Regions from separate parts of the Pseudomonas sp. BB438 genome, predicted to be linked through region 3. Evidence: riboswitches for the same ligand, from Rfam matches in the RefSeq annotation. Region 3 holds a riboswitch; each other region holds the start of a gene.

Region 1 (9,371 bases), 3.2 Mb from region 3:
CCATGCCGGCTCGCTCTATCCAGACGCTCTGGCGTGCGCTGGGTTGCCAGCGTGCCTGGATCAGGAAGATGACGCCGCCGGCCAGCAGTTCCCAGGCACGGGCGGGGAAGAAGTAGAACGCCTGTGAAGGGGCCTTGTCGGCCAGCAGGATGCAATAGCCCAGGGAGGCCAGCGCCACGGAACCGAGCAGCGCCAGCATCCAGCGGTGCCCGCCGAGCCAGCGCCACGCGGCCACCAGCAGCAGTGGGAAGAGCAGGTAGAACTGCCACTCCACGGACAGTGACCAGGTGTGCAGCAGCCACTTGTCATGGGAGGCCACGTCGAAATAGCCGGCTTCCTTCATGAACATGCGGTTGGAGGTGAACAGCACGCTGCCCCACACATGCTTGCCCAGCCGCTGGTAATCCGATGGCAGCAGGAAGAACCAGCCCAGGGCCAGCAGCACCGCGCAGAGCACCAGCAGTGCCGGCAGGATGCGGCGCGCACGGGCGAGGTAGAAGTTCCAGAAGGAGAAACCGGCTGGGGCAGCCAGGGCACCCAGGATGATGCCGGTCATCAGGTAGCCGGAGATGACGAAGAAGACATCCACGCCGACGAAGCCGCCGGTAAAGCCGCTGATACCGAAGTGATACAAAACCACCGCGACAACCGCCCAGGCCCGCAGGCCGTTGATGTCGTGGCGGAAACTGCCTGGACTGCGCAACGAAGGTTCCTCGAACTGCAAATCGGGCGCTGCAAGCCGGGACAGCACCATGCGAGAAAATTGGACGCCGCCGGTTGGCCCGGCGGGGCGCGGAAATGTATCTCGCCTGATACGTAAATGCTATCAGCGGGGCACTGATGCTCCGACAGATGTTGTGCAGATTTTGTACAAAATATGAGCAGATTCCGTGAAGGAAGGTTCCGTCGGATTCGGCTATCCCTGGGCGCCCATGAAAAAGGCCGGCGAAAGCCGGCCTTTTTCATCAGGGCGTGGAGGGTGGTGTGGTGTGTTGTCGCTGCCCTTGCTGCAGCGTCCACTGCACTACCTGGTCGGATAACTGGTCGGCCGCCTTGCCGAAGGCGCTGACCACGTCGGGCACCTGTTTGCCATCCACCGGCTGGCTGACCTCGAAGGTGCGCGAGGCGATGATGCGTTGCCCGAGGGTGCGGACCAGGCGGGCGTCGTAACGGATGTGGATCACCGGCTTGCCGTTCTGGTATTCGCTCTGGAAGGCGCGCAGCTCGCCCGTCAGGTCGAAGTCGGCCTGCAGGCTGGTCTCGTCACTGCTCAGGGCAGCGATGCTGCCGCTGGCGGTGAAGGCGTCGAGCAGGCGATCACGCAGCAGGCCCGGGGCGCGGTTGCTCCAGCGCGCGCCCTGGTAGCTGCTCAGTTGGTTGCCCTGTGGCACCACGGCGATGCGGTTGCTATCCAGCGCCAGGCTGGCGGTGGGGGCGCTGACGCGCAGGGACCAGTTCACCGCGGCGTTGCTGCGCGCGGGTTGCTGGGTTGCCGGCAGCAGGTAGAAGTCCGGGCTTTCCGCTTCCGGGAGGATCGAGCAGGCGCCCAGCAGGCTGATCAGGGCGACGGCGCCGAGCACGCGGGGAAGGGCGGTCATGGCTGGAACTCCTTGTTGCGCTCGCGGCCGAGCAGGTAGCCGGTGGGGTTTTCCTGCAGGCGGCGGGTGACGCCACGCAGGTCTTCCAGGGTGGAGCGCAGTTCGCGGACCGCCGGGCCTATCTCGCCCAGGCCATTGAGGCCGCCATTCACCGAGTCGTAGTTGCTGTTCAGCAACTGCTCCACGCGTTCACTGCTGGTGCGCAGGGAGGCGAGGGTCTTCTGGGTGTCGTCGAGGATGTCCTGGCCCTTGCCGCCCAGCGTCTGGTTGGCGCGTTCGAGCAACTGGCTGGCGTTGGCCAGGGTGATGCGCGCCTGCTCGCTGGCGGCGGCCAGTTCCTTGAAGGTCTGGCGGATGTCGTCGCGCTGCTCGGCGACCACGCCGGTGGCCTGGTCGATGTGGTCGAGGGTGCGGCTGATGCGGTCGACGTTTTCCTGGGAGAACATGCGATTCACGTTGTTGATCAGGTTGTTGATGTTGGTGGCGATGTCCTCGCCGTTGGCCAGCAACTTGGCGAAGGGCGAGGGGATGGTCTTGATCACCGGCACCTCGCCGTCCTTGCCGGTCAGCGGCGGGCTGTCCTGGGCGGCGCTGGAGAGCTGGATGATGGCCTGGCCGGTCACGCCGGTGAGGGCCAGCTTGGCGCGTGTGTCTTCGCGGATCGGGGTGCTGTCGTAGACGCGGATGCGCGCGCGGACTTTGCGCGGGTCGTTCGGGTCCAGGCGCAGGGACACTACGTCACCCACGCGGATGCCGCTGTACTGCACCGTGCCCCCTTCGGACAGGCCGGTCACCGCCTCGTTGAAGATCACGTCGTAGACCTTGTACTTCTGGTCGTTGCTCGACTGCGCCAGCCAGAGAGCGAAGAGCAGCGCGCCGATCGACACGACCAGGGTGAACAGGCCGATCAGCACGTGATGGGCACGGGTTTCCATTCAGCTTTCCTCCCGCAGGTGTTCGGTGGCCTGCAGCGCGGCACGGCCGCGCGGGCCGTGGAAGTAGTCCTGCACCCAGGCGTCGTCGGTCTGGGCGACCTGGTCCAGCGGCCCCACCACCAGCACGCGTTTCTGCGAGAGCACGGCGACGCGGTCGCAGATGGTGTAGAGGGTGTCCAGGTCGTGGGTGACCAGGAACACGGTGAGGCCGAAGGCGTCGCGCAGGGTCAGGATGAGTTGGTCGAAGGCCGCCGCGCCAATCGGATCGAGGCCGGCAGTGGGTTCGTCGAGAAACAGGATATCCGGGTCCAGCGCCAGGGCGCGGGCCAGCGCGGCGCGCTTGACCATGCCACCGGAGAGCTCGGCCGGGTACTTGGCGCCGGCGTCCGGCGGCAGGCCGGCGAGGGAGATCTTCACCTTGGCGATGAATTGCGCATCGGCGCGGGATAGCCCGGCGTGCTCGATCAGCGGCAGGCAGATGTTCTCGCTCACCGTCAGCGAGGAGAACAGCGCGCCATTCTGGAACAGCACGCCGAAGCGTCGTTCGAGCTTCGAGCGCTCCAGCGGTGGCAGCGCCGGCAGGTTCTGCCCGAACACGTGCACGCTGCCCTCGCTGGGTTGGCGCAGGCCGATGATGCTGCGCAGCAGGACCGACTTGCCGGTACCCGAACCGCCGACCACGCCGAGGATCTCGCCTTTCAGTACGTCGAGGTCCAGGTGCTCGTGCACGGCGTGGGTGCCGAAGCGGTTGGCCAGGTCGCGGACGACGATGATTGGCTCGCTCACCAGCCCATCTCCATGAAGAACAGCGCGAACATCGCATCCAGCAGGATCACCACGAAGATCGACTGGACCACGCTGGACGTGGTGTGCTCGCCCACCGACTGCGCGCTGCCGCTGACGCGGAAGCCTTCCAGGCAGCCGATCACGGCGATGATGAAGGCGAACACCGGGGCTTTGACGATGCCGACCAGGAAGTGCTGCACGGCGATGTCGTTCTGCAGCATGTAGAGGAACATGCGCGGCGAGATGTCCAGGCTCAGTGCGCAGACCACGCCGCCACCGAAGATGCCGGAGATCATCGCCAGGAAAGTCAGCATCGGCAGGGTCAGCAGCAGGGCAAGTACACGCGGCAGTACCAGCAGCTCGACGGGATCCAGCCCCAGGGCCTGGATGGCGTCGATTTCCTGATTGGCCTTCATCGAGCCGATCTGCGCGGTGAAGGCACTGGCGGTGCGGCCGGCGAGCAGGATCGCCGTGAGCAATACACCGAACTCGCGGAGGAAGGAGAACCCCACCAGGTCGACCGTGTAGATCGCCGCACCGAACTTCTGCAGCACCGTGGCGCCGAGGAAGGCCACCACGGCGCCGACCATGAACGTCAGCAGGGCGACGATCGGCACCGCGTCCAGCCCGGTTTCTTCCATGTGTGCGGCCAGCGAGGTCAGTCGCCAGCGACGCGGACGCAGCAGGTTGCGCAGCAGCGTCTGCAGAGTCAGGCCGATGAAACCCAGCACGCCGATCAGATGGTCCTTGAACGTGAGCGAGGCGATGCCGATGCGCTCCAGCACATCGACCAGCGCATTGCCGGGCGGCGGGGCCTTTTCGTCGAGCCGGCACTGGGTGATCGCGCTGCCGACGGTTCGCAGCAGCGCCTGGCGTTCGGCGGGCAGGTTGCGGGCGATCTGCTCCAGCTGGCTCATGCGCGCGCCGCCGATGATCTCGGCGAGCAGGGCGGCGCCGGCGGTGTCCAGCGCCCCAAGACCGGTGAAGTCCAGCGCGCCGGGCGATTCGGCACTGCGCTGTGCGGCCACCTGAGCCTCGAGCGTGGCAAAGTGCGCGAGCGTCCAGTCACCGCTGACATGCATCAACGGCGGGGTGGCGGACGTGTCGTACTGAAGCTGGCCGGGTTGGGCGGTCGTCGTCATGACTCGCATTCTAGCGAACTTACGCGGCCTGACCACTTGACTTGTGTGAGGCTTTCTAGAGCCCTTGCCGCCTCGCGCAAGGAGCCCAGCGGCAGTCTGTTCAATTGACGCCCCAGGCCGCCAGCCACTAAGCTGCGCGCCTGCTTCAGGTGCTCTCGGCGCAAGCCGCGAGTGAAACAGGGAAGCCGGTGAAGTCGATGCGTTCGACCATTCCGGCGCTGCCCCCGCAACGGTAAGCGAGCTTCGAACCGCAAACTGCCACTGTGCCTCGGCATGGGAAGGCGCGGTTCTTCGGAAACGCCAGACGCTTCCTCTCGCAAGCCCGGAGACCGGCCTGCTGCATCGCATGGCATCGCGGGAGGCGCTGCCGACGCCGGCCCTGCGCCGCGCGTTGCCGTCCTCCGCCTGCCCCGACTGGTCAGTGCCGCGCGGGTGAGAGCGGCGGAGAATCCTTCAGGTGAATTCCCTATTCCTCAGGTCGACAGCCCTCGTGCTGGGCGACCACTGCTGCATGGCGCTTCTGCGTGCCTGCGGTGCATCCCTGCCCATTCCATCCCCCGTTCGCTGCCACCCGGCTGGCAGCCTGACGGCTGTGCCATCCCGTTCATCCGTACAAGCCGTTTCAGAAGGAACCTTGCCATGACTGAATCCCCGGAAAAGGACGAGCGCCATCGCTCGCGCATGCAGCGCAAGAAGGCGGTAGTCGACGAGAAGATCGCCCAGGCCCAGGGCGAGCGCGGCGTGTTTCTGGTCAACAGCGGCAACGGCAAGGGCAAGAGCAGCTCCGCCTTTGGCATGGTCGCCCGCGCGCTGGGGCACGGCATGAAGGTGGGCGTGGTGCAGTTCATCAAGGGCGCCGCCACCACGGGCGAGGAGGCGTTCTTCCGCCGTTTCCCCGAGGAAGTCAGCTTCCACGTGATGGGTGAAGGCTTCACCTGGGAAACCCAGGACCGCCAGCGCGACATCGCCAAGGCGCAATTCGCCTGGGACGTGGCGCGCCAGTTGCTGGCCGACCCCGAGGTCGGCCTGGTAGTCCTGGATGAGGTGAACATCGCGCTCAAGCACGGCTACCTGGAACTGGACACGGTGCTGGCCGATATCGCCGCCCGGCCGCCGATGCAGCACGTGGTCGCCACCGGGCGCGGTGCGCAGCCGGCGATGCTCGACGCCGCCGACACCGTGACCGAGATGGGCCTGGTGAAGCATGCCTTCAAGGCCGGTATCAAGGCGCAGAAAGGGGTGGAGTTCTGATGCCGTTCGTTGTGGCGGAGCGTGCCCGATGACCTCGCGCCAATGCCCCGCACTGTTGATTGCTGCCCCTGCATCCGGCCAGGGCAAGACCACCGTGACCGCCGCCCTGGCGCGCCTGCACACCCGCCTCGGGCGCAAGGTGCGGGTGTTCAAGTGCGGCCCGGATTTCCTCGATCCGATGATCCTCGCCCGCGCCAGCGACGCGCCGGTCTACCAGCTGGACCTGTGGATGGTCGGTGAGGACGACAGTCGTCGCCTGCTCTGGGAAGCGGCCGGCGAGGCCGACCTGATCCTCATCGAAGGCGTGATGGGCCTGTTCGACGGCTCGCCCTCGGCGGCCGACCTGGCGCGTCGCTTCGATGTGCCGGTGATGGCCGTGATCAACGGCCAGTCCATGGCGCAGACCTTCGGCGCCATGGCCGTTGGCATGGCGACCTACCAGAGCGACCTGCCGTTCTCCGGCGTGCTTGCCAACCGCATCGGTAGCCAGCGTCACCGCGACCTGGTGCGCGACAGCCTGCCGGAGTGGATTCGCTGGTATGGCGCGCTGCCGCGCGATACCGACGTGGAACTGCCCAGCCGCCACCTCGGCCTGGTGCAGGCTGATGAGCTGGCCGACCTCGACGTCCGCCTGGACGCCGCTGCCGATGCCCTGGCCGCCAGCGCGAGCACCGAACTGCCGCTGCCGGTGAGCTTTGCCGCGCCCGAACCGCGCAGCGAGTCTTCCCGCCTCGATGGCGTGCGCATCGGCGTGGCGCGGGACAACGCCTTCGCCTTCCTCTACCAGGCCAACCTCGACCTGCTGCGTGAGCTGGGCGCCGAGCTGGTGTTCTTCTCGCCGCTGCGCGATGAAGCGCTGCCGGACGTGGACAGCCTCTACCTGCCGGGCGGCTACCCGGAACTGCACCTGCAGGCGCTGGCCGAGAACCGCGCTATGGCCCAGGCGATCCACGCCCACCATGAGATGGGCAAGCCGATCCTCGCCGAATGCGGCGGCATGCTCTATCTGCTCGACGCGCTGACCGACGTGGCCGGCGAGCGTGCCGAATTGCTCGGTCTGCTGCCGGGCGAAGCACGCATGCAGAAACGTCTCGCCGCGCTGGCGCTGCAGGCGGTGGCGCTGCCCGAAGGCACCCTGCGCGGACACACCTTCCACCACTCGCTGCTGACCAGCAGCGAAGCGCCGTTGGCTCGTGGTGTCTGTCCCAACGACAAGCCCGTGGCCGAAGCGGTGTTCCGCCGTGGCCGGCTTACCGCCTCCTACATCCACTTCTACCTGCCGTCCGATCCGGATGCCGCAGTCGCCCTGCTGAAACCATGACCGAGCACGCCTACAGCCTTGAAGAGCGCGCCGCGCTCTACCGCGTCATCGCCGAGCGCCGCGACATGCGCCACTTCAGTGGGGGCGAAGTGGCGCCCGAACTGCTCGCGCGCCTGCTCGAAGCGGCGCACCAGGCGCCCAGCGTCGGGCTGATGCAACCGTGGCGGTTCATCCGCGTCACCTCGCGGGCGCTGCGTCAGGCAATCCACGGTCTGGTGGAGGAGGAGCGCGTGCGCACCGCCGAGGCACTGGGCGAGCGTTCCGACGCGTTCATGCGGCTCAAGGTCGAGGGCGTGCTCGATTGCGCCGAAGTGCTGGTGGCCGCGCTGATGGATGGCCGCGAGGCGCACGTCTTCGGCCGCCGCACCTTGCCGCACATGGACCTGGCCTCGCTGTCCTGCGCGATCCAGAACCTGTGGCTGGCCTCGCGCGCCGAAGGCCTGGGCATGGGGTGGGTATCGCTGTTCGACCCGGCTGCGCTGGGCGACTTGCTTGGCCTGCCGGTCGGTGCCGAGGCGGTGGCGGTGATCTGCCTCGGACCGGTCAGCGAGTTCTACCCGGCGCCCATGCTGGCCCTGGAAGGCTGGCGCCAACCGCGCGCACTCGGTGAACTGCTGTACGAGAACCACTGGGGAGAACAGCCATGAGCCTGGCCCTGCTGAGCGTCCTCGGCGTTGCGCTGGATGCCCTGTTCGGTGAGCCGAAGCGCTGGCATCCGCTGGTGGCCTTCGGGCGCCTGGCGGATCGGCTGGAGCGGCGGTTCAATCGTTCCCGCGCCGACGCCGGCAAGGACACTCCCGGCCTCGGCTGGCGCAGCCACGGCGTCACCGCCTGGATCATCGCCGTCATCCCGCTGACCCTGATCGCGCTGCTGCTCAGCCTGCTGCCCTATGTCGGCTGGGTCGTGCAGGTGCTGGCGCTTTACGCCGCGCTGGGCCTGCGCAGCCTGGGCGAGCACGCCGAGCCGGTAGCGCTGGCCCTGCGCGCCGGTGACCTGAACGAAGCACGCCTGCGCGTGGGCTACGTGGTCAGCCGCGAAACCGCCGAGCTGGACGACACCGCCGTGGCCCGCGCCGCCACCGAATCGGTATTGGAGAACGGCAGTGATGCGGTGTACGCCGCGTTGTTCTGGTTCGTCGTCGCCGGCGCGCCGGGCGTGGTGCTCTATCGCCTGAGCAACACCCTCGACGCCATGTGGGGCTACCGCAACGCGCGCTTCGAACGCTTCGGCTGGGCCGCGGCGAAGATCGACGATGTACTCAACTACCTTCCGGCGCGCCTGGTGGCATTCACCTACGCGTTGCTCGGCCACACCCGTCTTGCCCTGCGCTGCTGGCGCACGCAGGCACCGCAGTGGGACAGCCCCAACGCCGGCCCGGTGATGGCGACTGGCGCGGGTGCGCTGGGCGTATCGCTCGGTGGGTCCGCCCGCTACCACGGCGAACTCCATGAGCGCCCGCAGCTGGGCGAAGGCCCGGCGCCGACCGCCGTGGACATCTGGCGCGCGCTGGCCCTGGTGCGCCAGGGCGTGCTGCTGTGGCTGGTGGTCATCCTCATTCTGGGAGTGCTCTGATGCTCGAACATGGCGGTCGGTTGCGCAAAGCGGCGCAGCAATACGGCATTCCGCTCGCCGAGTGGCTGGACCTGTCCACCGGCATTTCGCCCTGGCCCTGGGCGCTACCCAGCGTGCCGACAGCAGCATGGATGCGCCTGCCCGAGGACAGCGACGGCCTGGAAGCTGCCGCGCGCCGTTACTACGGCGCCGAGAAGCTGCTGCCGCTGCCCGGCAGCCAGGCGGCGATCCAGTTGCTGCCGCGCCTGCGTCGCCCGGGCAAGGTCGGCGTGGTTTCGCCCTGTTATGCCGAGCACGCCGAATCCTGGCGTGCCGCCGGGCACATCCTGCGCGAAGTCAGCGACCAGGAAGTTCCCCATCACCTGGAGCGCTTCGACGTGCTGGTGGTGGTCAACCCGAACAACCCCACCGGCCGGCGCATCGAGGCCGGCGTGCTGCTGGAATGGCATGCGCGCCTGCAGGAGCGCGGCGGCTGGCTGGTGGTGGACGAAGCCTTCATGGACTGCACGCCCGAGCACAGCCTGGCACCGAGCTGCGCGAGCCGTCCGGGTCTGATCGTATTGCGCTCCTTCGGCAAGTTCTTCGGCCTGGCGGGTGCCCGCCTGGGCTTCGCCTTCGCCGAACAGCGCCTGCTGGACAGCCTGGCGAAACTGCTCGGTCCCTGGGCGGTGAGCGGACCGACGCGCTGGGTCGCGCAGGCGGTGCTGGGCGAGCTCCAGGAACAGATCCAGCGCCGCCGTGACCTGCATGACGCCAGCCGGCGCA
Region 2 (9,371 bases), 870 kb from region 3:
TATCTGTTTCTCTTCAGAGAGGAATGGATGTATCGATGGTTTTTGCGCTGGGGGCCGACTTTCTGATCGACTCGATGCTGGGAGCGCTGCGGAATGTGGGACGTGCTGGACGCCTTGCTTGAACCCTTGTACGGCCCTGCGCTGTATGCCGTGGGCTGGCCGATCGTGAAGGTGCTGACGCTGGGGCGTTATCCGCGGCCGGGGCTGTCCCGCTCCTACTGCATGGAAGCGCAGTGGGTGCGGGGAGCGGGAGTGACTCTGCTAGTCCTGCTGGGCGCGTCGGCGCTGGGCCTGTTCTCGGGCTGACCTGTCGACGGATTGGTGGGTATCGCTCCACGCCATCCTGCGAGAGCGTCCGATTCCTCACTGCTCCTCGCTGTCCACCAGCAGGTTTTCCAGTGTCTCGCGGTACTCACCCGGTTCTTCCCACAACCCGCGCTGCTGTGCCTCCACCAGGCGTTCGGCGATGTCGCGCAAGGCTTCGGGGTTGTGCTGGCGGATGAACTCGCGGGTGTCGTCGTCCAGCAGGTAGGCGTCGGCCAGCAGGCGGTACTGGTGGTCGTCGACCAGCTCGCTGGTGGCGTCGAAGGCGAACAGGTAGTCCACCGTCGCCGCCAGTTCGAAGGCGCCCTTGTAGCCGTGGCGCTTCATGCCGGCGATCCATTTCGGGTTCACCGCACGGGAGCGCACCACGCGACCGAGTTCCTCCTTGAGGGTGCGGATGCGTGGGTTGTCCGGCTGGCTGTGGTCGCCGTGGTAGCTGGCCAGCGACTGGCCCTGGATGACCTCGGCGGCGGCGAGCATGCCGCCCTGGAACTGGTAGTAGTCGTTGGAATCGAGGATGTCGTGCTCGTGGTTGTCCTGGTTGTGCAGCACCGCCTGCAGGCCGGACAGGCGCTGGGCGAACCGCTCACGCGCCGGGGTGCCGTCGTCGCTGGCGCCGTACGCGTAGCCGCCCCAGTTCAGGTAGGCCTCGGCGAGGTCCGCGCGGCTGTCCCACTGGCGTGATTCGATCACGCCCTGCACGCCGGCGCCGTATGCCCCGGGCTGGGCGCCGAAGATGCGCCAGCCAGCCTGGCGGCGGGCTTCGGCGTGGGCTAATCCATCAGACTGCAAACGCGCCTGATCGGCTCGGACACGAGCGGCCAGCGGGTTCAGGTCGTCCGGTTCGTCCAGCGCGGCGACGGCCTGCACGGCCGCGTCGAACAGGCGGATCAGGTTGGCGAAGGCATCGCGGAAGAAGCCCGAGACGCGCAGCGTCACGTCGACCCGCGGGCGGTCGAGCAGGGTGATCGGCAGGATCTCGAAGTCTTCCACGCGTTGGCTGCCGGCCTGCCAAACCGGCCGTACGCCGAGCAGCGCGAGGGCCTGGGCGATGTCGTCGCCGCCGGTGCGCATGGTCGCGGTGCCCCAGACCGACAGGCCGAGCTGGCGCAGGTGGTCGCCGTGGTCCTGCAGGTGGCGTTCGAGCAGGCGGCTGGCCGACAGGAAGCCGAGGCGGAAGGCGGTGGGCGTGGGCAGGTTGCGCACGTCCACGGTGAAGAAGTTGCGCCCGGTGGGCAGCACGTCGACCCGCCCGCGGCTGGGCGCGCCGCTGGGGCCGGGCGGGACGAAGCGGCCCTCGAGGCCGGCGAGCAGATGGCCGATTTCGCTGGCGCCGCAGGCATCCAGGGTCGGCGCGATCTGCTGCTGAAGTTGCGCGAGGACCGCCGCGCTGGCGCTGCCGGGTGCGCTGACCGAGCCGTCGATCAGGCGCAGGGCGAAGAGTTCCAGGCGCTCGCGGGTGTCGCCGTTGCTGCGCCAGGGTTCGTCGCTCACCGCGAGCAGCACGTCCGGACGCGGGCCGTCCCAGGGTTCGGCGAAAGCTTCATCCAGCGGGTCACGGCTCAACTGCAGATCCTCGCTCAGCGCGCGCAGCAGGCTGGCGTTGCCGCCGCGACCATCGCCGCGTGGAATGCGCACCAGCGAGAGCAACGTATCGCGGCGCAGTTCACCCACGGGCGACTCGCCGAACACATGCAGGCCATCGCGAATCTGCGATTCCTTGAGATCGCACAGGTAGGCGTCCAGCTGCGGCAGCCAGCTTTCCGGATCGTCGCTCAGCTGCAGGCCCAGCTCGCGGTCCAGCGAGGTTTCGCGCACCAGCGTGAGGATGTCGCCGCGCAACTCAGTGGCCCGACGCGGGTCGAGCAGGGAGGCGTCGTAGTACTCGTCGGCCAGGCGTTCGAGGTCGCGCAGCGGGCCGTAGTTTTCCGCACGGGTCAGCGGTGGCATCAGGTGGTCGATGATCACCGCCTGGGCGCGGCGCTTGGCCTGCGCGCCTTCGCCGGGGTCGTTGACGATGAACGGGTAGAGGTTCGGCAGCGCGCCGAGGATCGCGTCCGGCCAGCACTCCTCGGAGAGACCGACGCCTTTGCCCGGTAGCCATTCGAGGTTGCCGTGCTTGCCGACGTGGACCACCGCGTCGGCGCCGAACACTTCGCGCAGCCAGAAGTAGAAGGCGAGGTAGCCGTGGGGCGGTACCAGCGACGGATCGTGGTAGATCGCCGCGGCGTCGAGCTGGTAGCCACGCGCCGGCTGGATGCCGACGAAGCCGAGGCCCAGGCGCAGGCCGGCGACCATCATGCGGCCGCTGCGGAACATCGGGTCCTGCTGCGGCTCGCCCCAGCGTTCGCGCACGGCGTGCTGGTTGGCTTCGGGCAGGCGCGCGAAACAGGCGAGGTAGTCGTCCAGTGCCAGGCTCTGTGCGCAGGGGCGCAGGTCGAGGCTGTCGAGATCGTTGCTGACGCCGCCGAGCAGTTGCTGGATCAGCGCGGTGCCGGAATCGGGCAGGCCGGCAACCGGGTAACCCTGAGTCTCCAGCGCGCGCAGGATGTTCAGCGCCGCCGCCGGCGTGTCGAGGCCGACACCATTGCCGATGCGCCCGTCGCGGGTTGGGTAATTGGCCAGGATCAGCGCCACGCGCTTGTCGGCGTTGGCCTTGCGCGAGAGCAGCATCCAGCGCCGCGCCAGTTCGGCGACGAAGTCCATCCCCGGCCGGTGTGGCAGGTAGCAGACCACGTCGCTCTGGCTGCGCTCGCTGCGCCAGGCCAGGCCCTTGAAGCTGATCGGCCGGGTGATGAGGCGGCCGTCCAGCTCCGGTAGCGCGATGTGCATGGCCAGGTCGCGCGGGCCGAGGCCCTGAGGGTTGGCGCGCCAGAGGTCGAGGTTGTCCAGCGAGCAGATGGCCTGCAGCACCGGTACGTCGCGGCGGAAGGGCCGGTCCTGCGGCGCTTCCGGATTCGACTGGGCGAAGCCGGTGGTGTTGATGATCAGCTCGGCGTCGGCGCTGTCCAGCAGGCTTTCCACCGTATCCAGGCACGCGGCTTCCTTGAGGCTGGCCACGGCGATGGGCAGCGGGTTGATGCCCTGCGCCTGCAGGCGTTCGCAGAAGGTGTCGATGAACCCGGTGTTCGCCGCTTGCAGGTGCGTGCGATAGAACAGCAGGGCGGCGACCGGGCACTCGGGGTTCCAATCGGCCTGCCAGCGGGCGAGGTCGCAGCTGCCGACGTGCGGGTGATAGACCGCCACGCGCGGCAGGGTCTGTGGTTCGTGCCAGGCGTAGTCGCGTTGCAGATGGCGATTGGCGAGGCAGGCGAAGAACTGCCGGGCATTGTCCATGCCGCCCTGGCGCAGATACTGCCAGAGGCGCTCGGCATCCTGCGGCGGGACGCTGCACAGGGCGGCGAGTTCGGGGTCGGGCTTGTCGTCGCCGGGCACCGCGATCAGCGTGGTGCCGCGCTCGGCCAGCGCCACCAGTTGCTCCATGCCGTAGCGCCAGTAACCGACGCCGCCATGCACCGAGATCAGGATGACCTTGGCGTGCTGCAGCACTTCGTCGACGTAGAGGTCCACCGAGGCGTGATTCTGCAACTGCATGGGGTTGGCCAGGCGCAGGCTCGGGTAGTCCTCCGGCAGCGCGCGAGCGGCCTCGGCGAGCAGCGCCAGGTGCGAATCGCCGCTGCAGAGGATCACCAGTTCGGCGGGCGTCTGGGCCAGGTGGGCGATGCCGTCGTCGGGGACGAAGCCGCCGGGTTGAGTGCGCAGCAGGTGCATGGGGGTGCTCGGTTTCTAGCGCTTCGTAGGAGCGAGGGGGCGCCTAGCTCTTGCTCGCGAACCAATCCCCGCTGCGAGGCTGTTCGCGAGCAAGCTCGCTCCTACAAAAGCGGTGTTACGCCAGGGCGGTACGCAGTTCGTTGGCGATGGTGTCCTGGTCCAGCTCCTGGCCGATCACCACCAGGCGGGTGCTGCGGGTTTCGTCACTGCGCCAGGCGCGGTCGAAGTGCTTGTCGAAGCGCTTGCCGACGCCCTGCACCAGCAGGCGCATGGGTTTGCCGGGGATGGCGACGAAGCCCTTGATGCGCAGCACGGCGTGACGCTCGACCAGCGCGTTCAGCGCGTCGAGCAGGGCGCGCTCTTCCACTTCCGGGAGGTCGACGTGGAAGGAGTCGAACTCGTCGTGGTCATGATCTTCGTGACCCTCGTGATCGTGGTGGGTCGGGCGGCTGTCGATGTGCAGCTCGGCCTCGGCGTTCAGCCCCAGCAGCACCGAGAGCGGCAGTTGGCCGGAACTGGCTTCGATGATTTTCACCGCCGGCGGCAGTTCTTCAGCGACCTCGGCGCGTACGCGGGCCAGCGCGTCGGCGTCCAGCAGGTCGGCCTTGTTCAGCACCACCAGGTCGGCGCTGGCCAGCTGGTCCTCGAAGAGTTCGTGCAGCGGCGACTCGTGGTCCAGGTTCGGGTCCTGCTGGCGCTGCTGGTCCACCTGCTCGGGGTGGGCGGCGAAGGTGCCGGCGGCCACGGCCGGGCTGTCGACCACGGTGATCACCGCGTCCACGGTGCAGGCGTTGCGGATTTCCGGCCACTGGAAGGCCTGTACCAGCGGCTTGGGCAGGGCGAGGCCGGAGGTCTCGATGAGGATCTGGTCGAGGTCGCCACGGCGCGCCACCAGCTCGCGCATCACCGGGAAGAACTCTTCCTGCACGGTGCAGCACAGGCAGCCGTTGGCCAGCTCGAAGACGCGGCCGACCGCTTCTTCTTCGCTGCAACCGATGGAGCACTGCTTGAGGATCTCGCCGTCGATGCCCAGCTCGCCGAATTCGTTGACGATCACCGCGATGCGACGGCCTTCGGCGTTATCGAGCATATGGCGGAGCAGGGTGGTCTTACCGACCCCGAGGAAGCCGGTGACGATGGTGACGGGGAGTTTGGCCAGGGTTTTCATGCGCGCCTCGCAAGCGGAAGTTTGAAGGCGGATGAAGGGCGCGCGCGCGGGTTCGCCGCGCAACGAAGGTCGCCACCGGATCACCCCGCCCGGTTGTCTGTTGATAACGAACCGGTTCCGGATCTCGCGAGCCAGAGCCAGGCAAGGCGGAGGATTGGCGGGGACGCGGAGTTGACTGTGGTCAATGAGCAGTCCACGACGATCCTCCAGCGCAGCCTGGCCGACGCGCAGCAGATCGAAAACCAGTCACGAGGCAGGTCTCCTGGCTCACAGCCCTTGATCGTCTCTTCGCCTTCCCGCCCGAATCGGCAGTGGCGCATGAAGAGACAGGCTGTTCACAGTTGCGGGGGCAGCCGTGGCGCATCCGAAGATTTCCACGTTCCCTCTTAGCTCCGGCCAGCGCCGGAGAACCTCGAAGGGAGGAAGGCTACGCAGCGCGGCCGGGACGGTCAATCGCCGGGGATCGGTTGACGCGCAGTTGACGCTGCGTGACTGCCGTGGTCAGCTAGCGCGGTTTCAGGTGTCTCGCGCCGACGCGTGCGAGGTGAAACGGGAAGCCGGTGCGTCCGCAAGGACCAGTCCGGCGCTGCCCCCGCAACGGTAAGCGCATCGAGGGTCGTCAGTAGCCACTGTGCCAAGGCATGGGAAGGCTGGCCCATCCGGCGAGAGTTTCTCGCTGGCGTCGCAAGCCCGGAGACCGGCCTGGAATCCTCACATTTTGGCAAACCCGCGGTGGGCGGGCGCAGGCCGTGGCGCGACCGATCCGGCGCGTTCGAATGCGTTCAACCTCTGCGTTCTCACTCTTTTCAGAGGGAACGTTCATGTCCAGCAGCATCCTGACGCAACAGGCGTCGAGTACTTCCATCCCCCTTTCCAAGCGCATCAGCCTGGCCGTTGGCGCCAGCCTGCTCGGTGCGCTGCTGGTGTACTTCGCCGGCTTCTCGCACATCGACGCGGTACACAACGCCGCCCACGATACTCGCCACAGCGCAGGCTTCCCCTGCCACTGATGCGGTTCTGAGTTCAATCGGCTGCGCGTCGGCCAGGCTGCGTTGGAGAATCGCCGTGGACGGCTCATGGACAGCAGTCCACTCCGCGTCCCCGGCGATCCTTCGTCTTGCCTGGCTCTAGCTCGCTCGATTCGATGGCTCGGAGAAGGAAAAGGAACGAACCCATGATCAAACGAATCGCCCAGACCGCCGGTTTCGCCGGTCTGATTGCCGCGCTGGTGCTCACCGTGGTCCAGCTGCTGTGGGTATCCCCGCTGATTCTGAAGGCGGAAACCTACGAAAAGTCCGAACCCGCCGCCGCGCTGGTCGAAGAGCACGTCCATGAGCATGCCGATGGCGCCGTCGCCGGCCATCAGCACGATGCGGAAGCCTGGGAGCCGGAAGATGGCTGGCAGCGCATCCTCTCCACCACCGGCGGCAACCTGGTGGTCGCGGTGGGTTTCGCGCTGATGCTCGCGGGCCTGTTCACCCTGCGTGAGCCGGGCAAGACCTCCGAAGGCCTGCTCTGGGGCCTCGCCGGTTTCGCCGTGTTCACCCTGGCGCCGTCCCTCGGCCTGCCGCCGGAAGTCCCCGGCACCGCCGCCGCTGACCTGACCCTGCGGCAGACCTGGTGGATCGGCACTGCCGCCGCCACCGCCGCCGGTCTCGCGCTGCTGGTGTTCGGCCGCCACTGGGCGCTACGTATCGTCGGACTCGCCCTGCTGGTGGTGCCGCACGTGATCGGTGCGCCGCAGCCGGACGTGCATTCCAGCCTCGCACCGGAAAGCCTGGCTCACGAGTTCATCGTCGCCTCGCTGGTCACCAACGCGGTGTTCTGGGCTGCACTCGGCCTGATCGCTGCCTGGCTGTTCCGTCGCTTCGCACCCTCGGCCTGATCCAGGCGCTATGCTCGACCCCGCAGCCGGCCCGGCCGTCTGCGGGGTTTTTATTTTCATCTGCAAGGAGAGCGACCATGACGCTGGTTGCCGGCCTCGGTTGCCGCCGCGGCTGCCCGCTCGACGAACTGCAAGCCCTGCTGCGCGATACGCTGGCCGAAGCAGGTCTCGACGAGTCGAACCTCACCGCGCTGGCCAGCGCCACGCTGAAGGCTGACGAAGTCGGGCTGACTGCCCTGGCAGCCGCCCTCGACCTGCCGCTGGTGCTGTTCACGCCGCCGCAGCTCGCGACCTGCGAGAAGCGCCTGGGGGATCCGTCGGACGTCGTGCGTGCGACCAGTGGCAGTGCCAGCGTGGCCGAGGCCGCGGCGTTGCTGCAGGCCGAGGCCCAGGGTGGCGCGCCGGCACGCCTGCTGGTGGGCAAGCGTCGCAGCGAGCAAGCCACCTGCGCACTCGCCTTCATCCCCGTCGAATCCGCACAGGAGCCGTCATGACGGTCTATTTCATCGGCGCCGGCCCGGGCGACCCCGAACTCATCACGGTCAAGGGCCAGCGGCTGATCCGCACCTGCCCGGTGATCCTCTACGCCGGCTCCCTGGTGCCGCCGGCGGTGCTGGATGGGCATAGCGCCGAGCGTGTGGTGAATACCGCCGAGCTGAACCTGGACGAGATCGTCGAGCTGCTGGCGCAGGCCGAGACCGAGGGCAAGGACGTAGCGCGCGTGCACTCCGGCGACCCGTCGCTGTACGGCGCCATCGGCGAGCAGATTCGTCACCTGCGCGAGTTGGGTATTGCTTACGAGATCGTCCCCGGCGTGACCGCGACCTCCGCCTGCGCGGCGATCCTGGGTTGCGAGCTGACCCTGCCGGATATCTCGCAGACGCTGATCCTCACCCGCTACGCCAGCCGGACGCGCATGCCCGAGGGCGAGTCCCTCGCCGAGCTGGCCCAACACCGCGCGACCCTGGCCATTCACCTGGGCGTCGGCCAGCTGGCGAACATCGTCGCCGAGCTGCTGCCGCACTACGGCGCGGACTGCCCCATCGCGGTGATCCACCGTGCCAGCTGGCCGGACCAGGACCAGGTCACCGGCACCCTCGGTGACATCCTGCCCAAGGCAGAGGCCAAGGACTTCAGGCGTACGGCGCTGATCCTGGTGGGCCGGGTGCTGGGCGCGGAGGGCTTTGCCGATTCGTCGCTGTACAGCGCGGGGCATGCGCACCTGTATCGGCCGTAGATGCGCTTCGCAGCAGCGAGCTCGCCCGCGAACCACCCGGCTCTGGAGTCACGGAGAGGGTGGTTCGCGAGCAGGCTCGCTCCTACAGGTACTGCTCGGCCTGGTCGTCCAGCGGTTCGAGGTCGCCCAGCTGCTCATCGATCATCGCCTTCAACTGCTCGGCCGCCAGCGGCTTGTGCAGCAGCGGCCAGCCGTGGGCGGCGGCCTGGGCGAGCAGGCGCGGGTCGGTGTCGCCGGTGACCAGCATGGCGGCGATCCAGTCGTCTGCGTAGTGCAGGTGCAGGCGCTCGATGGCGTCGAGGCCGGTCTGGTGGTCGCGCAGGCGGTAGTCGCTGATGATCAGGTCGGGCTTCTCGCGGGCAGCCGCCGGGTCGTCCAGCAGGTCGGCCACGTCGGCGACGATGCGGTGGCGGTAGTCCCAGCTCTGGAACAGCAGGCGCAGGCCTTCGCGGTTCTCGGCGTCGTCCTCGATCACGTAGATCAGTTTGTCGCTGCCGACCACGCTGCGTGGCGCGGGGGGGGCCACGGGGCGCGGCTGCACGGCGGTGGCGCGCGGCAGGTCGAGCATGAAGGCGCTGCCCTGGCCTTCGCGCGAATGCAGTGTCAGGGGATGATCGAGCAGGGCGGCGGTGCGCTGGACGATGGCCAGCCCCAGGCCGAGGCCCTTGCTGCGGTCGCGCTCGGGATTGTTCAACTGATGGAATTCCCAGAACACCTTCTGCCGTTCGCTGGCGGGAATCCCCGGGCCGCTGTCCCAGACCTCCACCCGCACCTGCCGGCCACGGCGGCGCCAGCCGATCAGCACGCCGCCGCGCTCGGTGTAGCGGATGGCGTTTTCCACCAGGTTGCGCAGGATGCGCTCGAGCAGCGCCGGGTCGGATCTGACGAAGGGCGCGCCCGCTCGCACACGCAGCCTCAGGCCCTTTTCGGTGGCCTGTACGCGGCAATCCTCGGCGATGCGCTCCAGCAGCTCGGCCAGGGAGAAG
Region 3 (9,371 bases):
CCCGGATCGACGCGGCGGATGCGGTCCTTCAGCGGTGGGTGGGTGTCGAACCAGCTGCTGCCCACGCCGTCGCCGAAGTACATGTGGCTGAATTCGGCCGCGCGCGGCGCGCTGAGCAGGGCGCCCAGCGGATTGCCGCCGATCTTCTTGAGCGCGCCGGCGATGGTCGAGGGATCGCGGGTGAACTGCACCGCCGAGGCGTCGGCCAGGTACTCGCGCTGGCGGCTCACCGACGCCTTGATCAACTGGCCGAAGAAGGTGCCGACATAGCCCAGCACATAGAGCACCAAACCTGCGCCGATCACCAGCAGCACCACGCTGCCGCCACCGTTCTTGTCGTTGCTGCTGCTCCGGCTGCTGATACGGATGCCGGTGCTGGTGTCGCTCCAGCCGCGCAGCAGCATGCCGCCAATCAACCCGAGCAGGAGCATGCCGTGCAGCAGGGCGGTCAGCCGCGTATTGAGCCGCATGTCGCCGTGGTGGATATGGCTGAATTCGTGGGCGATCACACCCTGCAATTCGTTGCGGTCGAGCTGCTCGATGGCGCCACGGGTGATGCCGATCACTGCGTCGCGTGGGGTCAGTCCGGCGGCAAAGGCGTTGATCGAGCCATCTTCCAGTACGTACACCGGCGGCACCGGCGAGCCGGACGCCAGGGCCATTTCCTCGACGACATTGAGCAGGCGGCGCTCGTCGGCATTACCGGCGCTGAGGTTGAGCAGGCGGCCGCCCAGGCTCTCGGCGACCACCTTGCCGCCGGCGCTCAGTTGCACCTGCTTGTACAGCGCACCGAGGACGACCACGCCGATGATCACGGCGGCCACCGACAGGTAGAGCTCCGGATCGGGCAACGACGCGCGCGAGGTGACGTGCAGCGCCGGTTCGCCCAGGTGACGCCAGAGCCAGCCCAGCGCGAGGCTGGTGATGGTGACCAGGCAGACCACGGCGACGGTCAGCAGCAGGACCAGGCGCCCGGTCTGCTTGCGGGCGCGGTCCTGGTGTTCGAAGAAGTTCATCTTCGTTCAGGTCAGAAGGCGACTTTCGGCGCGGCCTGGATGTCCTTGCTGTCCTCGAACTGCAGCAGGCTGGCGTCCTTGCTGTGACCGTAGGTGGTGGCCAGGACGTTGGCGGGGAACGACTGGCGATAGGTGTTGTACTCCATCACCGCGTCGTTGTACGCCTGGCGGGCAAAGGCGACCTTGTTCTCGGTGCTCGACAGCTCCTCGCTGACCTGCTGCAGGTTCTGCGAGGCCTTGAGGTCCGGGTAGGCTTCCAGGGTCACGTTCAGGCGACCCATGGCACTGCCCAGGGCGTTCTCGGCGGCGGCCAGTTGCGCCATGCGGCCGGCGTCGCCGGGTTGTTCGGACGCGGCCTTCAGACCGGCGACCGCAGCATTGCGCGCAGCGATGACCGCTTCGAGGGTCTCGCGCTCGTGCTTGAGGTAGGCCTTGGCGGTTTCCACCAGGTTGGGGATCAGGTCGTAGCGGCGCTTGAGCTGCACTTCGATCTGCGCGAAAGCGTTCTGGTAGCGGTTGCGCAGCGCCACCAGACGGTTGAACACGCTGATCAGCAGGAAGATGACGCCAGCAATGATGGCAAGGGTAATGATCGAGGAAACGCTCATGGGATGTCCTTATCGGCAGGCGAATGTGGCCCGATGATAGCGGAAAGCCGGCCGAGTGTTGCGCAGCTTCTCACGTCTTGCTTCGCCGGTTCGTCGGCAGTGTTACGGAGCGTTTCTGCATGAAAAAGGGCCTCACTGGAGACCCTTTTCCGGGGCGACATGAATCAGCGATTCAGGTACTCGGCGGTGGACACCAGGTCGGCGTAGGCGAATGCCAGGGATGCCATGTAGGCCGCGTGCACCTGGGCGGCCGGTACCTTCACGCCGTTGAACTCCAGGTCCAGGGTGGCGCAGGCGTCGTGCAGCACGGTCACCGGGTAGCCGAAGTCGGCAGCGGCGCGCACCGCACCATCCACGCACATGTGGCTCATGTGACCGACCACCACCAGCGACTCCACGCCGTGCTGGTCGAGGATGGCCTTCAGGTCGGTGTCGCGGAAGGCGTTGACGAAGTGCTTGAGCACCACCGGCTCGCCGGGCAGATTGGCGACCTTGCCGTGGATCTTCGCGCCGTCGCTGCCGGGAGCGAAGAACGGGGCGTCGGCGCTGTCGAACTCGTGGCGCACGTGCACCACCAGGTCACCGCGTTCGCGGAAGGCGGCCAGCACCTTGGCGGCCTGGTCGGCGGCGGCTTCGATGCCGACCAGCGGCCACTTGCCGGAAGGGAAGTAGTCGTTCTGGATATCCACTAGGATGAGCGCTTGCTTGGCCATTTCCGAATTCCTTATTGAGTGGTGAGGAAGTGCGACCAGTATGGTTTGCCGCGCGCCGCGCGGGGATCAGGCGGAACGACAATAACCGGGGGAAAACTGACAATGGCTGTGGAACGGAGCGTCGTCGAGATCGGGTTGCTGCTCTATCCCGGTGTGCAGACGGCGGCGCTGCACGGGCTGACCGATCTGTTCGCCGTGGCCGAGCGCGTCGCCGGCGAAGAGGCCGCGCAGCAGTTGCCGGCGCTGCGCGTCAGCCACTGGTCCGGTGAGGACGGCGGCGAGCCCCGCCGCGTGTTCGACACGCATCCAGGCGTCGACAGCCGGCTGGTCGCCGTGCTTGTCCCGCCGTCGCTGTTCGGGCTGCCCGACGCCGCCCCGTTGCGCAACCTCACCGACTGGCTAGCGGCGCGCCATGGCGAGGGCGCCATCGTCGGTTCGGTGTGCATCGGCGGCCTGCTGGTGGCCGAAGCCGGGCTGCTCGACGGGCGCAGTGCCACCGCCCACTGGAGCGGCGCCGAGGCCTTCGCCAAACGCTTCCCGCGCGTACGTCTGGAAGCGCACAAGCCCATGGTGGACGACGGCGACCTGATCACTTCCGCCGGGCTGATGGCCTGGTCGGAGCTGGGCCTGCGCATCGTCGACCGCCTGCTCGGCCCGAGCGTCGCCAACCGCACCGCGCGTTTCCTGGTGGTGGAACACAGCGACAGCGCGCAGCAATGCGGCAGCAACTTCGCGCCGCTGCTGGGGCATGGCGACGCCGCCATCCTCAAGGTGCAGCACTGGCTGCAGGGCAACGGCGCGGTGGACGTCAGCCTGACCGCCATGGCCATCCAGGCCGGCCTGGAGGAGCGCACCTTCCTGCGCCGCTTCCGCGCGGCCACCGGGCTCAAGCCCACCGAGTACTGTCAGCACCTGCGGGTTGGCAAGGCGCGCGAGCTGCTGGAGTTCACCAATGGCACGGTGGACCACATCGCCTACACGGTCGGCTACCTCGATCCGGGCTCGTTCCGCAGCACCTTCCGCAAGATCACCGGGATGGCGCCGAGCGACTATCGCAAGCGCTTTGGGGCAAAGCCGAACGACCTTGCCGGCAGGGGTTGATCAGATCCAGCGGTCGTTTTCCGCCGTGCGCTCGCCGCCCTCATCGCCGGTGTTCAGCACGCCGCGCGGTTCGATCAGCATCAGTTGCACCTCCCGTTCGGCATACGGCTTGTGCTCCACGCCGCGGGGGACCACGTACAGCTCGCCGGCGCGCAGGGTCAGCGGGCCGTCGCGGAAGTCGATGCGCAGCTCGCCGTCCAGCACGATGAAGGCCTCGTCGGTGTCGGCGTGGCTGTGCCAGACGAAATCGCCCAGCAGTTTCACCACCTTGAACTGGTAGTCGTTCATCTCGGCGATCACGCGCGGTTGCCAGGTCTCAGTGATGCGGCCGAGCTTGTCCTGCAGGTTGATCGATTGGCGCTGGGTCACGGTGTCTTTCTCCTTGGAAATGGAGTCCTGACACTACGGTTGACCTGACCGACGGTCTTGCAGGAATTTGCGCTTCGATTGCCGCCGCATTGACCTCATCGGGTTGCCGGCCCCGTCCTTGACGCAGACAATCGGCCCTTGGTCCGTCAGAAAGGAGGTGCCGATCCATGGCGCAGAACATCTACGACAACCCTGAATTCTTCGCGGCCTACGCCCAGCTGCCACGCTCGCAGCACGGGCTGGACGGCGCGCCGGAATGGGCCGCGCTGCGTGCCCTGTTGCCGCCGCTGGAGGGCCTCGACGTGGTCGATCTCGGCTGCGGTTACGGCGGGTTCTGCCGCTATGCGGCGGAGCAGGGCGCCCGCACCGTGAGTGGGCTGGACGTCTCGCAGAAGATGCTCGACCGCGCGCGGGAAACCACCGAGGCCGCGCAGGTCAGTTACTTCCACGCCGACCTCGACCAGCTCGAACTGCCCACCGCAGCCTTCGACCTGGCCTACAGTTCGCTGGTCCTGCATTACCTCGAAGACCTGCCGCACTTCTTCCGCAACGTGCACGACGCGCTGCGCCCCGGTGGCAGCCTGGTGTTCTCCATCGAGCACCCGATCTACATGGCCTCGCTGGCGCCTGGCTGGATCGTCGATGCCAACGGTCGCCGCTGCTGGCCGGTGGACCACTACCAGGACGAGGGCGAGCGTCGCACCGACTGGCTGGCCAAGGGCGTGCTCAAGTACCACCGCACCCTCGGCAGCGTCCTCAATGCGGTGATTGGCTCGGGGCTGAGCGTGCGCCATGTCGAGGACTGGGGGCCCAGCGCCGGGCAGGTGCAGGCCGATCCGGCACTCGCCGAGGAGCGCGAGCGTCCCATGTTGCTGTTGGTCGCCGCGCAGCGCTGAGGTGTGAAAAGCGGGTGACTATGCTCAGAACATTGCGTTCGTTTTGCCCGGAGATCGCCATGTCCACGCCCGCTCCCATCGCCCGCCCCAGTGTCATTCCCTGCCTGCGTTACCGCGACGCGCCCCAGGCTATCGACTGGCTGTGCGCGACCTTCGGTTTTCAGCGGCAACTGGTGGTCGCCGACGAGCACGGCGGCATCGCCCACGCCCAACTGGCGCTGGCCGACGGCAGCGGGCTGGTGATGCTCGGGTCGCTGCACGACAACGAATACGGCCGGCTGATGCGCCAGCCCGACGAGGTCGGCGGCTGTACCCAGAGCATCTACCTGGTGGTGAAGGACGCCGAGGTGCCGTACCGCGCGGCCGTGGACGCCGGGGCGCAGATCGTCATCGACATCAAGGACGAGGACTACGGCGGCCAGGGCTTCACCTGCCGTGATCCGGAGGGGCACATCTGGAGCTTCGGCACCTACGATCCCTGGCACTGATGCCGCGCGTTCGCGCCTCCTCCGCAACATCCTGCCCAAGCCCCGCGCTTGACGCTTTCGGGCGCTCGGTGTTCAGATGCGCCCCGTTTCAGGTGCCCCCCGCCGCCGTGCGTGGGGTGAAACGGGAAGCCGGTGCGTCGCCCTCGTGCGATCAGTCCGGCGCTGCCCCCGCAACGGTAAGCGAGCGGAGCATCCAGTAGGCCACTGTGCACCAGCATGGGAAGGCGGATGCCCCAGGACCCTCGCAAGCCCGGAGACCGGCCTGGAACCTGTTTGGCAAACCCGCGGTGGGCGGGCGTGAGCCGGTTCCCGGGGCGCGCTCGTTCCGGGTGTCGCTGCGCCGCCTGCGAAATCCCGATTTCGAGGCGATCACCTTGCATTTCTCCCTGTCACCCAAACTCCCGTTACAGAACCGGCGTGCCCTGCGCTGGATGCCTGTTCTCCCCCTGTGCGCCCTCAGCGCGCAACTGGTCGCGGCGCCGCTCGACCTGGCCGACGAAGTCGTCAGCGCGCCTTCGGTGGAATCCAACACTGTCGCCGACATGGCCCGCTACGGCAGCAAGCTGGAGGTCATCGACCGCGAGCAGATCGAGCGCGCCGGCCCCAGCGCCGACATCACGCGCGTGCTGCAGATGTATGTACCCGGCCTGTTCGTCGCGCCGAAGAACGGGCCGTTCGACTACGGCACCTACTCGCTGCTGGGCGGACGCAACGACGACACGCTGATCCTGCTGGACGGCGTGCGCCTGAACAACCGCCTCTACGGCGGCATCTACATCGACACCCTGCCGACTACCGCGGTGGAGCGCATCGAAGTGCTCAAGGGCGGCCAGGGCCTGCTGTTCGGCACCCAGGCGGTGTCCGGCGTGATCAACATCGTCACCCGCAGCGCCCGCAGCCGCGAAGCGTCCGGTGAGGCGAACCTCGGCCTGGACACCTTCAAGGGGCGCAGCGGCGATGCCCGCGCCGAAAAGATCGTGCAGAACGGCCTGGGCGACCTCGGCCTGATGGCCTACGTCAGCCACAACCGCTCCGACGGCTACCAGCCGTTCCGCGACCGCGACATGACCGACACGGTGAGCGACAAGCGCCGCTCCTATGACGTCAATGTGTTCGGTGCCAAGGCTATCCAGGCCATCGGCGATGCCTCGCGCCTGGAGCTGTTCTACCAGTACGCCGACGCCGAGCTGGATTTCGCCCGCCCGACGTCCAACCACCACACCAGCAACAACCGCGTGCAGCAGATCGCCACGGCCACCTTCCAGCAGAGCGTCAGCGACGACTTCAGCTGGTTCGCCAAGACCCACATCAACGACTGGGACACCCGCTACGACCGCGTCTACAACCTGCAGGGCGGCGGCACCCAGGTGCTCAACCACAACGACTACTGGGGCTTCACCGACTGGGGGGCGCAGCTCGAAGGCAAGGCCAGGCTTGCGGGCGGTCACGAGCTGGTCTTCGGCAATGACAGCCAGTGGTACAAGGGCCAGGACGATGTGCTGATCATCGACAACGACAAGGCCGAATCCCACGCGCTCTACGCCCAGCTGCGGCCGAACATCGAGGCGCTGCCTGACTGGCACCCGAGCCTGGGTGTGCGCCGCGAGGAAATTTCCGGCGGCGAAGGCGCCACCGTGTGGATGCTCACCTCGCTCTATGACCTCACGCAGCAGCTCAAGCTGCGCGGCCAGTTCGGCACGGCCTTCAAGCTGCCCACCGCCGAGCAACTGTTCGTCAACGAGCCGGGCGACGAAGTCGGCAACCGCGACCTCAAGCCCGAACGCAGCCGCAACGCCGAGCTGGGCCTGGACTACACCGGCGAGCTGTTCGAGCAGCCCTGGAGCGGCAGCGTCACCCTGTTCCGCCGCGAGATCACCGACCTCATCACCCTGGCGGGCGACCAGTGGGTGAACGGCAACGGCGAGATCACCGTGCGCGGCGTGGAAGCCAACGGCCAGTGGCAGGTTGGCCGGCACTGGCAGCTCTCCGCCGACGCCACGCGCAATCGGGTGGACAGCCGCGAAGGCGTGACGGTGAACAACATCCCGCACTTCTTTGCCCGCCTGCGCCTGGGCTATGACGACAGCCTCTGGGGCGCCGGCCTGGCCACGCGCTACGTCGGCTCCATCGTCAGCGCGCAGGACGACGACTACGGCCACTACACCGTGCTTGACGGCGATGCCTATCGCTACCTCGACGCCGCCCGCGCACACCGCCTGAGCCTCCTGCTGGAGAACCTGCTGGACCGCGACTACGCCACCGGCCGCACCAGCAACGGTATCCGCCAGGTCGACAACCTCGGCCGGCCGCGTACCGCCGAACTGCGCTACACCTTCAGCTTCTGATGAAGGCCATCCTGCTGGTCGGCCCGCTGGCCGGTGCCCAGGGCGAGCGCCTGCACCGCGAGGTGGCGGCGCGCTTCGCCGGTGTCGAATGCATCGACACCGGCGAAGGTTTCGATGCGTTGTGGGCGCGGGTGCGTGAGCTTCTGGCCGAGGATCGCGAGCTGCTGCTGGTGGACCTGGAACCCACCGCTGACGGCGCCTACCTCGACTGGTTGCGCGCCGAGTTGGCCGGGCTGCTCGAGGACGCTCCGCTGGCGCCGCCGCCGAAGGTCACGGCGTCGGCGCTCGGCCGGCGCGGGCTGGATGTGGCGGCGGTGCTGGCGGCGATTGGCGATCCGGCGCAACAGCTGGAGTGCCAGGGTGTCGGTGAGGTGCCTTCGCAGCCGGACTGGTCCGCGCCGCCGCCGCACCGGCATCACCTGTTCCTCTGCACCGGGCCGCGCTGCGTGCGGCGCGGTGCGCTGCCATTGTGGAAAACCCTGCGCCGCGAGCTGATTCGACTCGATCGCTACGAGAACGCCGAGGGCGCTCTGCTGACCCGCACCGGCTGCCAGTTCCCGTGCAACCGCGGGCCGCTGCTGACGGTCTATCCCGAACGCGTCTGGTATGGCCTGCGTAGCGACGAGCAGGTGTGCCGGGTGGTCTCCGAGCATCTGCGTGACGGCGTGCCGGTGGCAGAGCTGCGAGTGGACGAGCCATGACGCGCGCGCTCCTGCAGGTGGTGCTGTTGCTCGCGTTGATGCAGAGCGCAGCAAATGCGTCAGCGCAGGACTACCGAAACTGCGTCCAGACCTGGCAGATCGACCACCCGCCCCAACGCATCCTCGCCCTCAACCAGCACGCCGCCGACCTGCTGCTGGCGCTGGGCGCCGGACCGCGGCTGATCGGCGTGGCGTACATCGATGACGACCTGGACGTGGCTGGCGGCCGTTATCGCGGCGTACCCCTGCTGTCGCGCCAGTATCCGTCGGCGGAAGCGGTCTACGCGCAGCGACCGGACCTGGTGGTGGCCGGGTTCGCCTCGGCCTTCCGCCTGGGCAACCTGTCCCGCGAGGAACTGGCCGCTCATGGCATCGCCAGCTACCTGCTGGATGCCGGTTGTGGTGCGTGGCAGGACGATCTGTTCGCGGGTGTCGAGACGGACCTGACGACGCTGGGCGACCTGCTGGGTGAGCCGGCGCGGGCCCAGACGCTGATTCGCCAGCAACGCGCGGAGCTGGCCGAAGCGCGCCAGCTTTCGACCGGCCGCCAACGGCTGGAAGTCTTCTACCTCGATAGCGCCAGCATCGGCCTGGAGAGCCAGGGGCGGCGTGGCGTAGTCACCCAGTTGCTGCACGCCGCCGGTGCGCACAACCTGTTCGAGGACGTCGATCTGGGCAGCTTCACCGCCAACGCCGAACAGTTGCTGGCGCGCGACCCGGACGTGATCCTGCTGGCCGATGCGTTGTGGTCCACCGCCGACCGGAAGATCCGAACGCTGCGCGCGGACCCGGTGCTATCGCGCCTGCGCGCCGTACGCGAAGGGCGCTTCGTGGCCTTGCCCTTCACCCACCTGTTCCCCGGCGTGCACAGCGGACAGGCCGCGCGCGAGCTGGCACAGGCGCTGGGCCGGTTCTGAACAGCGCGTCTGGTCTGTTCGCCGGCCACTGTTCCTACCCAAGCGCCGGAGCCCATGTTAGAAAGCGCCCATCGATCATGCGGAGGCTGTCATGGGCAAGTTGCGCGTTGGGGTGATTTTCGGTGGGCGTTCGGCGGAGCACGAGGTGTCGCTGCAATCGGCGAAGAACATCGTCGATGCGCTGGACCGCGAGCGTTTCGAGCCCGTGCTGATCGGC

The links. A riboswitch is a leader RNA that binds a small molecule or an ion and turns the genes downstream of it on or off. The one in region 3 is predicted to bind cobalamin.
Region 1: another riboswitch for cobalamin. It lies ahead of cobO (cob(I)yrinic acid a,c-diamide adenosyltransferase); the one in region 3 lies ahead of AC1ZV1_RS07450 (TonB-dependent receptor plug domain-containing protein).
Region 2: another riboswitch for cobalamin. It lies ahead of cobW (cobalamin biosynthesis protein CobW); the one in region 3 lies ahead of AC1ZV1_RS07450 (TonB-dependent receptor plug domain-containing protein).

What each region holds. Positions count from the first base shown of each region.
Region 1 covers NZ_CM170001.1:5,038,618-5,047,988, reverse strand. Annotated here, with positions in the region: gene AC1ZV1_RS23235 (acyltransferase family protein) at 1-703, opposite strand, end outside; gene AC1ZV1_RS23230 (ABC-type transport auxiliary lipoprotein family protein) at 966-1,598, opposite strand; gene AC1ZV1_RS23225 (MlaD family protein) at 1,595-2,533, opposite strand; gene AC1ZV1_RS23220 (ABC transporter ATP-binding protein) at 2,534-3,319, opposite strand; gene AC1ZV1_RS23215 (ABC transporter permease) at 3,316-4,461, opposite strand; cobalamin riboswitch at 4,592-4,813, shown strand; gene cobO (cob(I)yrinic acid a,c-diamide adenosyltransferase) at 5,101-5,712, shown strand; gene AC1ZV1_RS23205 (cobyrinic acid a,c-diamide synthase CobB) at 5,741-7,033, shown strand; gene bluB (5,6-dimethylbenzimidazole synthase) at 7,030-7,680, shown strand; gene cbiB (adenosylcobinamide-phosphate synthase CbiB) at 7,677-8,606, shown strand; gene cobD (threonine-phosphate decarboxylase CobD) at 8,606-9,371, shown strand, end outside.
Region 2 covers NZ_CM170001.1:727,069-736,439, forward strand. Annotated here, with positions in the region: gene AC1ZV1_RS03530 (hypothetical protein) at 1-66, shown strand, start outside; gene AC1ZV1_RS03535 (hypothetical protein) at 94-306, shown strand; gene cobN (cobaltochelatase subunit CobN) at 364-4,095, opposite strand; gene cobW (cobalamin biosynthesis protein CobW) at 4,211-5,263, opposite strand; cobalamin riboswitch at 5,499-5,693, opposite strand; cobalamin riboswitch at 5,765-5,983, shown strand; gene AC1ZV1_RS03550 (CbtB domain-containing protein) at 6,085-6,273, shown strand; gene AC1ZV1_RS03555 (CbtA family protein) at 6,438-7,148, shown strand; gene AC1ZV1_RS03560 (cobalamin biosynthesis protein) at 7,226-7,642, shown strand; gene cobM (precorrin-4 C(11)-methyltransferase) at 7,639-8,385, shown strand; gene AC1ZV1_RS03570 (ATP-binding response regulator) at 8,468-9,371, opposite strand, start outside.
Region 3 covers NZ_CM170001.1:1,592,827-1,602,197, forward strand. Annotated here, with positions in the region: gene AC1ZV1_RS07415 (M48 family metallopeptidase) at 1-1,016, opposite strand, end outside; gene AC1ZV1_RS07420 (LemA family protein) at 1,028-1,624, opposite strand; gene AC1ZV1_RS07425 (cysteine hydrolase family protein) at 1,789-2,337, opposite strand; gene AC1ZV1_RS07430 (GlxA family transcriptional regulator) at 2,440-3,438, shown strand; gene AC1ZV1_RS07435 (cupin domain-containing protein) at 3,439-3,807, opposite strand; gene AC1ZV1_RS07440 (class I SAM-dependent methyltransferase) at 3,975-4,703, shown strand; gene AC1ZV1_RS07445 (VOC family protein) at 4,763-5,191, shown strand; cobalamin riboswitch at 5,265-5,471, shown strand; gene AC1ZV1_RS07450 (TonB-dependent receptor plug domain-containing protein) at 5,623-7,536, shown strand; gene AC1ZV1_RS07455 ((2Fe-2S) ferredoxin domain-containing protein) at 7,536-8,237, shown strand; gene AC1ZV1_RS07460 (ABC transporter substrate-binding protein) at 8,234-9,154, shown strand; gene ddlA (D-alanine--D-alanine ligase) at 9,246-9,371, shown strand, end outside.